Endozoicomonas gorgoniicola: one gene and its partners. The protein of the gene in region 2 binds, or shares a complex with, the protein of the main gene of each other region. Links are inferred from orthologs where the notes say so. Each region holds a gene or a part of one and is shown on either strand. Other genes may lie near its edges.

Evidence for each region.
Region 1: the proteins of NX722_RS16365 (region 2) and ccmA are in contact, whole or in part, in a solved structure (PDB 8CE8), measured with the Escherichia coli proteins. The link is inferred for Endozoicomonas gorgoniicola from one-to-one orthologs.
Region 3: the proteins of NX722_RS16365 (region 2) and ccmB are in contact, whole or in part, in a solved structure (PDB 8CE8), measured with the Escherichia coli proteins. The link is inferred for Endozoicomonas gorgoniicola from one-to-one orthologs.

The regions. Positions count from the first base shown.
Region 1 is NZ_JAPFCC010000001.1:2,712,699-2,715,628, reverse strand. What follows is about bases 158-2,930. They hold ccmA (cytochrome c biogenesis heme-transporting ATPase CcmA), read left to right. Parts: upstream 158-1,091; coding sequence 1,092-1,769; downstream 1,770-2,930. Other genes in these bases: NX722_RS12455 (coiled-coil domain-containing protein), read right to left, coding at 2,480-2,930; ccmB (heme exporter protein CcmB), read left to right, coding at 1,766-2,476; NX722_RS12470 (hypothetical protein), read right to left, coding at 158-528. In the rest of the region: more of NX722_RS12470, read right to left, coding at 1-157. UniProt on the Escherichia coli protein: Part of the ABC transporter complex CcmAB involved in the biogenesis of c-type cytochromes; once thought to export heme, this seems not to be the case, but its exact role is uncertain. Responsible for energy coupling to the transport system.
Region 2 is NZ_JAPFCC010000001.1:3,559,856-3,562,796, forward strand. What follows is about bases 151-2,934. They hold NX722_RS16365 (heme ABC transporter permease), read right to left. Parts: upstream 2,027-2,934; coding sequence 1,274-2,026; downstream 151-1,273. Other genes in these bases: NX722_RS16350 (heme lyase CcmF/NrfE family subunit), read right to left, coding at 151-444; ccmE (cytochrome c maturation protein CcmE), read right to left, coding at 441-908; ccmD (heme exporter protein CcmD), read right to left, coding at 905-1,189; NX722_RS16370 (rhodanese-like domain-containing protein), read right to left, coding at 2,315-2,770. In the rest of the region: more of NX722_RS16350, read right to left, coding at 1-150. UniProt on the Escherichia coli protein: Required for the export of heme to the periplasm for the biogenesis of c-type cytochromes.
Region 3 is NZ_JAPFCC010000001.1:2,711,852-2,714,914, forward strand. Bases 158-3,063 are described here. They hold ccmB (heme exporter protein CcmB), read right to left. Parts: upstream 2,013-3,063; coding sequence 1,302-2,012; downstream 158-1,301. Other genes in these bases: NX722_RS12455 (coiled-coil domain-containing protein), read left to right, coding at 158-1,298; ccmA (cytochrome c biogenesis heme-transporting ATPase CcmA), read right to left, coding at 2,009-2,686. Outside these bases: more of NX722_RS12455, read left to right, coding at 1-157. UniProt on the Escherichia coli protein: Required for the export of heme to the periplasm for the biogenesis of c-type cytochromes.

The DNA of each region.
Region 1 (2,930 bases), 850 kb from region 2 along the record:
TTTAAGTGGTGTTAAATTCCATAGATTTGTAATGATCATATCATAAACTGCTTTATCCTTGTTAATTTCTTTTGCATTAAGTCTTGTTTTAAAAGGGACATAGCGTACATTTCTGGACATTGACTCAATAATTTTTAAGATCCCAACAAAAGGAACATCATCCAATTCGTTAAAGCGATAGCCAGATTTTGAGTCGTTCAGAATGACATAATCAACACAGTAGTCAGATTTTGGGTTATGAAATTGTAGATAGGCTGATAGATTATATTCATATGAGAATGAGTATCGTGAGTCCTGACTTCTGAAAGAAGTGATATGACCTCGTTCTAATTCACAAAATTCCTCACCACAAGTAACGTAGCCAGTGACTGATGCCTGACAAGGACTATTAAAATAGGAAATGGGTAAAGGCGGCTTTGCCGTGGTACTTGCCGCCCGGGCAAGAGTAATTTGATCGACAGATTTGCTTGTTGCTGCCTGAGGAAGGAGGATAATCAGCAAGTAAAAGACAGGGAGTAAGGGCTTCATTATTGATAGACCAGTTAGGATAGCGGGGCAGGGGACTGACTTCTCACACGGGTTAGACTGGTACTAAGAGCCTGTCGGACTTAAGACTGTCCTACCGGCAATTGCTCCTGCATTGCTCTAACTCCGGCATCCATGCCGTCGTGCGGTTGCAATAAATTGGTCTAAAAATTCCTGCTTTCTCGTTGAATAGCTCGCTATTCGCCTCAAAATCAGAAACTTTTATCCTCAATTTCTTGCAATCCTCGCTACGGACGCTTAAGTCCGACAGGCTCCTAGGTTCCAGTCAAAATTTAGCCTAAAAATTAGTACGCTTTACTTTTTTGTCAAGAAAAATTCATTCCAATATGAAATAAGCCTCACATGTTTGGTTCTATTGATTTTTTTACTTGAAGTCTGTTGATTTACACCAAGGTTTTCCCTGATTTGCTTTTGACCGCTTGCAGTTTTTGCAGAATTTTGTTTTTTTAAATTGCTCAGTACTTTCAAGGCTCCGGGAGGTTAGCCTGTCTTAGTCTTGGCTGTTCGAGTGCTGGTCAGTGTTCAATAAGAAGAAGGGTATTTAGTTGCTTGAACTGGTTGAATTGGGATGTGCAAGAGACGACCGAACGCTCTTCCGTAATCTCTCGGTTAAACTGTCCCCGGGGGAACTGCTACAGATTGAAGGCGCTAATGGTTCAGGCAAGACAACCCTGCTGAGGGTTCTTGCCGGACTGTCCGGTGATTATCAGGGGAAAATAGTCTGGAAGGGTAAAAAACTGTCCAGTGTCTACGCAGACTTTCGTCTGTCTACGTTTTATTTTGGTCATAAACCTGCTGTAAAGGCAGAGCTGACACCGGTGGAAAATATTATCTGGCGTGCCAACCTGCGAAACGAAAAGTATTCTCAACAACAGGTGTTGGCAGCACTGCAACAGGTCAGCCTGAATGGCTATGAAGATACACCCTGCGGGCAGCTCTCCGCAGGCCAGCATCGTCGGGTAGCGCTGGCTGACCTGTTTGCCAGTCAATCATCGCTCTGGATTCTGGACGAGCCTTTTACCGCCATTGATTTTCATGGGGTAGCCTGGCTGGAAACATTACTGGCCAGCCATGTTGCCGGTGGTGGTATGGTCATCATTACCAGTCATCAGAGTTTATCGAAATTATCGGGCAGCTATCGTACGATCAGGCTGGATGACTATGTTGTTGAAGATGCCTCTGAAGAGATCGGGGATGATAAAGCCGGGGAGGTGTTTCTGTGAATGCTTCCAGAGATACCCGGCAGGTTCCTTTGCAGGGTCGACAGGCTTTTGTCGGGCTTATCAAACGAGACCTGATTCTGGCCTTCCGTACACCCGGTCAAACCCTGAATCCGGTCGCGTTCTATCTGATGGTTGCCAGCCTGTTTCCCATGGGCATTTCCCCGCAAGAGACGTTATTGTCTCAACTGGCTGGTGGTGTGGTCTGGATAGGCGCACTGCTGGCCGTGCTTTTGTCACTGGACTCTCTGTTTAAAGGGGATCAGGAAGACGGTTCGCTGGATCAGTTATTATTGTCCCCTCATCCGCTGCCGTTGCTGGTACTGGCCAAAGTCACAGCACACTGGTTAACGACAGGTGTTGCTCTTATTCTTATGGCTCCCCTGCTGGGGCTGATGCTGCATTTGCCTGCCCGTGCCTTTCCGGCACTGATATTCAGTCTGCTGCTGGGGACACCTTTGATGAGCCTTGCCGGAGGCATTGGTGCAGCCCTTACGGTCAGGGTTCACAGAGGCGGTGTTCTGTTAACCCTGTTGTCACTGCCGCTCTATATTCCTGTTCTGATTTTTGGTACCGGAGCTATACAGAGTGCCATTGCCGGAATGCCTTACACCGGCCATCTGCTCTGGATGGCGGCGTTGCTGGTTTTTGGATTATGTCTGGCCCCGCTGGCTATTGCCGGGGCGTTGCGGGTAGTGGTCGATGGCTGAAGATCAAAATGCCATCATTTGTGGTGCAAAGGCCCAGTTGGTACGATTCAGCAATCCCCTTGCCGCTGTCCCGGACAGTTCGCTGGCTTTGGAAAACAAGCCTTCATAGCGGTTAGCCTGAGCTTCTACCGTGTCTTTCAGTAACTGCTTCTGGTTTGTCAGTTCTGCTATCGCTGCGTTAATCACTGCTGGCTTTTTCATGGCCTCTTCCGTTAACCCGGTATCTGCTTCCAGCTGGGTTTCTGCAGCTTTGGTCAAACCAGCGACCAGCATCAGTCGGGCTCTTTCTTCGTAGTGTCTGACAGCGGTTGCTTCTGCCGCTTTCACTACCCGCTTCCGGGCTTTCTTTTCGGCTTTCCGCTCGTTTCTGGCGCTCAGTTCAAGCAGATCCGGGATTTTGCTACCCAGGATAATGGTGCGGTAATGTTCATTGAGTGTATCCAGAATGGCTTCT
Region 2 (2,941 bases):
GGCAAACGGGTTAGAGGTAAACAGGATAAACAGCAAAAAGCCGACGCTGACCAGCCCCAGTACCGACAGCACTCTTGCCGACAGTTCATGGGGTAAGCGATAGCTGAACATGGCGACGGCCTGTGTCCAGCCTGCCAGCACCAGAATCCACAGCAACAGAGAGCCTTCATGGCCTCCCCAGGTGGCGGTAATCTTGTACTGCACCGGCAACAGAATATTGGAATTACCAGCGACATACGCCACAGAAAAGTCATCACTGACAAACGCATACACCAGACACATAAACGACAGTAATACAAAAGCAAACTGCCCAAATGCCAATGTTCTGCCCATCGCCATCCAGCGCAGCTTGCCCATGTAGCTGCCTGCCAGGGGGATAATGCCCTGGAGGAGCGCCATGCAGAATGACAGGATCAGCGCCAGAAGCCCCAGTTCAGGATTCATTGTTTACCTCCTTCCACCGCTGGCTTTTTAATGGGATGGGGAGCCGCATTTTCAAGTGCCTTTTGCACTTCCGGCGGCATATAGTTTTCATCGTGTTTGGCCAGGATTTCGTCAGCAATAAAACGACGCTTGTCATCCAGTTTTCCCGTTCCAACAACACTCTGCCCTTCACGAAACAGGTCGGGCAGTATACCCGTGTATTGAACTTCCACCTCTGCCGCCCCATCCGTAATTTTGAAATGAACGGTCAGCCCCTTGCTATCCCTTTTCACCGAGCCGGGAACAACAATGCCGCCAGCACGAAAGCGACTGTTCTGAGGTGCTTCTCCGGCAACGATCTGTGATGGGGAGTAGAAATGGTTAATGTTATCTTTCAAAGCCAGCATCATCAGTGTTACCGCCAGCCCCACACCAAAAACCAGCAATAAGATCAGAATTAACCGCTGCCGCCGAATCGGGTTCATAATACTTCCCCCTTGTTCGTCGCAGTGTCCGTCGCTTTGTCAGGGCTACAGCGACTTCCATCAGGACCACTTCTGACCATCTGAACTGACCTTTCTGATGTTGTTATTGCTTTTTTTGTTCGATGACGATGAATTTGTATCGAACGGATGGCCTGCTGCTGGCGCAACAAAGGAATCCCGATATTGTATAGTATTACCAGTAAACCGATCCCATAGGCGGTCCAGACATAAAGCCCATGCCCGCCCATATCAATCAGACTGCTCACGCTCTCAAAATACATTCAATACCATCCCCCGAACTTATTCTGTTTATTGCTGAGTAGAAAGAAGCGTGTTTACTATCAGCTGTTATAAAGAATCAGCTGTTATAAGGATTTTTCTGAGGGTGTCAGTAATGCCTGAACCCACTTAGTACGTCTTTCCCGGCTAAGAATCTCAGCTCTCATTCGCATCAACAGAACTACTGCAAAAAACAGGTAAAAGGCCACAATAGAGATCAGAAGCGGCCATAGCATCTCCGGAGCCATTGATGGTTTGCTGGTCAGTTTGAGTGTTGCTCCCTGGTGCAGGGTATTCCACCATTCAACAGAAAATTTGATAATGGGCAGGTTGACCACACCGACCAGCGCCAGGATGGCACAGGCTTTTGATGCAGCATGAGTTCCGTTTATTGCCCCTCTTAAAGCAATGATTCCCAGATAAAGAAAGAGAAGAACCAGCATTGATGTAAGACGTGCATCCCAGACCCACCAGGTACCCCAGGTGGGTTTACCCCATATCGCACCGGTCACCAGAGCAAGAAAGCAGAAGGAGGCACCCACCGGCGCACTGCACTGCAAAGCAATATCCGCCAGTTTTATCTTCCAGATCAGGCTGATAGCGGCCGCTATTGCCATCATGGCATAAATTGCTGAAGCCAGAAACGCACTGGGTACGTGAAGAAAAATAATTCGATAGCTGTTTCCCTGAAGGTAATCCGGCGGGGCAAACAATAACCCCCATCCTAAACCTGTAAAGATCAGCAGTGCAGCTGACAGTGCCAGCCATGGCAACCATCGACCACTGATTTCGTAGAACCATTTGGGAGAACCCAGTCTGTGGAAAATACGCCAGCTCATTACTGCTTAGACTATCTCGTTGTTATTACTATCAAAATGCAATTTTTATCACCAGAGGTGACGAAAACCGCATTTTCCGCTGGTGGCTGTTTATTAATTTTTACTATGGAGATGTAATGTCCATCGCCACAGGTAACGAAACAGTACCGGATTTTATCTGAAATGCACAGATGAATAAGACAGAAAACCACATTCAGCAGCAGGGAGGAGGAAAAAAACGGTTATCCACAGGCCATTACCCACAGACAAGAGCCAAACACTCAAACCTGTGGATAAGGCAGACAGAAATTACTCAGGTCTCATGGTGACGACTTCTTCTGGTTCAGAGTCAGACCTCAGGGTGACAGGGAAATCCAGCGCCAGCCACGAATAGTAACCATCCCGGAAGAAAAACACACGTTTGTATCCCCAGAGCGCAGCAAGATAGCTGGCGATAGCGCCGCGCATGTGGTAAGTGCTGTTCCCATAGATCACGATTGGCGTATTCTTGTCCAAAGTACCTGGCATAAAGAGCTGCCGAAAGCCCGATTTCAGGTCAAGATTGTGGGCTCCATCAACCCTTCCCCAACGCCACTGGTCCAGAGGGCGGACATCGATAAACAGAGCACCCAGCTCGTGCAGTCTTTTGGCCTGATGGGTATTGACTGTGACGACATCCTTGATATTGACGGGCGCTTCCTGTGCGGAGAGAAAAGAGCTGGACAAGGCAAGAATGATTCCTGCTACATAAGAAATCCATTTCATATTGATACAGTCCGTTATAAAACTTCTTAATAAAAAAGTATATGGAGCGCATGACGGCTTACATGGAACATTAAGAAACTAAAAACCGCCTGTTCAAAGCGATGCAGTATATAAACTGTGCAAACTAATGAATTAACCAGCAGAAACTGGCCTGTTCAGCAGTAGAAACCC
Region 3 (3,063 bases), 850 kb from region 2 along the record:
GGCTCCGCCACTTTGGCAAGGGTGACAGCCTGCCAACAGCAATGGCACGTACCGTCCTGGGGCCGGTTCTGACACCCTTCAAAAACATGTATAAGGCGATCAAAGGCATCTACCACGGCGAAGACGGTGCCTGGAAGAAACTGGGTATTGAACTGGCTGTTGCCACCTCTGCCATTGCCCTGACCGCTGCCCTCGGTGCGACGCTCTATGCAACTGGTTTTGCAGTGATTCTGGGTAGTCCGGTATTGGGTGCCACGCTCTCCGCACTGATATTCAGCCACGGTTTCTTCCAGCTGGTAAACAGAGTCCGGACTTTAGGCAGTTCGGTCTACAGCAGCATTCAGCACTATCAGCAGGCCATGTTTAACTCTGGCAACCCCATGGTGAAACAGATTCGGACAGAATGTGAGAAGGAAGCCCGAACCCTGGTTGCCCGGATGATGGATCGCGACCTGTACTACCAGCGCATTCAGGAAGAAAAAATGAAAGAGCTTTACAATACCCACTGGAAGCGGTGGAGTGAAGCGCACAGCGCAGAAGCCCTGACCCATGTTCAGGCGGTTGCCAGACAGTTGCAGGAGACTGAACAGTCTCGCAGGCAACTGGCAGCACAGATTGCTGATTCGGTTAAAGTCCTGAACGTTCTGGAAGAAGGAATTAAAAACGCCGCTGAGATTACCAGGTCTGATGAAAAACTTCGGGCTCTTAAAGCGGAGCTGGCAAAGGTCGGTATCGAACCGGGCCGTACCAACCGTGCGGCGCTGGCACTGACTCTGCAAACACTGAAAGAAGAGCAACTGAGTATCATTGAGAGACAGTGTGGAACCATCACCCCGGGTGAATCGGAAGAAGCCATTCTGGATACACTCAATGAACATTACCGCACCATTATCCTGGGTAGCAAAATCCCGGATCTGCTTGAACTGAGCGCCAGAAACGAGCGGAAAGCCGAAAAGAAAGCCCGGAAGCGGGTAGTGAAAGCGGCAGAAGCAACCGCTGTCAGACACTACGAAGAAAGAGCCCGACTGATGCTGGTCGCTGGTTTGACCAAAGCTGCAGAAACCCAGCTGGAAGCAGATACCGGGTTAACGGAAGAGGCCATGAAAAAGCCAGCAGTGATTAACGCAGCGATAGCAGAACTGACAAACCAGAAGCAGTTACTGAAAGACACGGTAGAAGCTCAGGCTAACCGCTATGAAGGCTTGTTTTCCAAAGCCAGCGAACTGTCCGGGACAGCGGCAAGGGGATTGCTGAATCGTACCAACTGGGCCTTTGCACCACAAATGATGGCATTTTGATCTTCAGCCATCGACCACTACCCGCAACGCCCCGGCAATAGCCAGCGGGGCCAGACATAATCCAAAAACCAGCAACGCCGCCATCCAGAGCAGATGGCCGGTGTAAGGCATTCCGGCAATGGCACTCTGTATAGCTCCGGTACCAAAAATCAGAACAGGAATATAGAGCGGCAGTGACAACAGGGTTAACAGAACACCGCCTCTGTGAACCCTGACCGTAAGGGCTGCACCAATGCCTCCGGCAAGGCTCATCAAAGGTGTCCCCAGCAGCAGACTGAATATCAGTGCCGGAAAGGCACGGGCAGGCAAATGCAGCATCAGCCCCAGCAGGGGAGCCATAAGAATAAGAGCAACACCTGTCGTTAACCAGTGTGCTGTGACTTTGGCCAGTACCAGCAACGGCAGCGGATGAGGGGACAATAATAACTGATCCAGCGAACCGTCTTCCTGATCCCCTTTAAACAGAGAGTCCAGTGACAAAAGCACGGCCAGCAGTGCGCCTATCCAGACCACACCACCAGCCAGTTGAGACAATAACGTCTCTTGCGGGGAAATGCCCATGGGAAACAGGCTGGCAACCATCAGATAGAACGCGACCGGATTCAGGGTTTGACCGGGTGTACGGAAGGCCAGAATCAGGTCTCGTTTGATAAGCCCGACAAAAGCCTGTCGACCCTGCAAAGGAACCTGCCGGGTATCTCTGGAAGCATTCACAGAAACACCTCCCCGGCTTTATCATCCCCGATCTCTTCAGAGGCATCTTCAACAACATAGTCATCCAGCCTGATCGTACGATAGCTGCCCGATAATTTCGATAAACTCTGATGACTGGTAATGATGACCATACCACCACCGGCAACATGGCTGGCCAGTAATGTTTCCAGCCAGGCTACCCCATGAAAATCAATGGCGGTAAAAGGCTCGTCCAGAATCCAGAGCGATGATTGACTGGCAAACAGGTCAGCCAGCGCTACCCGACGATGCTGGCCTGCGGAGAGCTGCCCGCAGGGTGTATCTTCATAGCCATTCAGGCTGACCTGTTGCAGTGCTGCCAACACCTGTTGTTGAGAATACTTTTCGTTTCGCAGGTTGGCACGCCAGATAATATTTTCCACCGGTGTCAGCTCTGCCTTTACAGCAGGTTTATGACCAAAATAAAACGTAGACAGACGAAAGTCTGCGTAGACACTGGACAGTTTTTTACCCTTCCAGACTATTTTCCCCTGATAATCACCGGACAGTCCGGCAAGAACCCTCAGCAGGGTTGTCTTGCCTGAACCATTAGCGCCTTCAATCTGTAGCAGTTCCCCCGGGGACAGTTTAACCGAGAGATTACGGAAGAGCGTTCGGTCGTCTCTTGCACATCCCAATTCAACCAGTTCAAGCAACTAAATACCCTTCTTCTTATTGAACACTGACCAGCACTCGAACAGCCAAGACTAAGACAGGCTAACCTCCCGGAGCCTTGAAAGTACTGAGCAATTTAAAAAAACAAAATTCTGCAAAAACTGCAAGCGGTCAAAAGCAAATCAGGGAAAACCTTGGTGTAAATCAACAGACTTCAAGTAAAAAAATCAATAGAACCAAACATGTGAGGCTTATTTCATATTGGAATGAATTTTTCTTGACAAAAAAGTAAAGCGTACTAATTTTTAGGCTAAATTTTGACTGGAACCTAGGAGCCTGTCGGACTTAAGCGTCCGTAGCGAGGATTGCAAGAAATTGAGGATAAAAGTTTCTGATTTTGAGGCGAATAGCGAGCTAT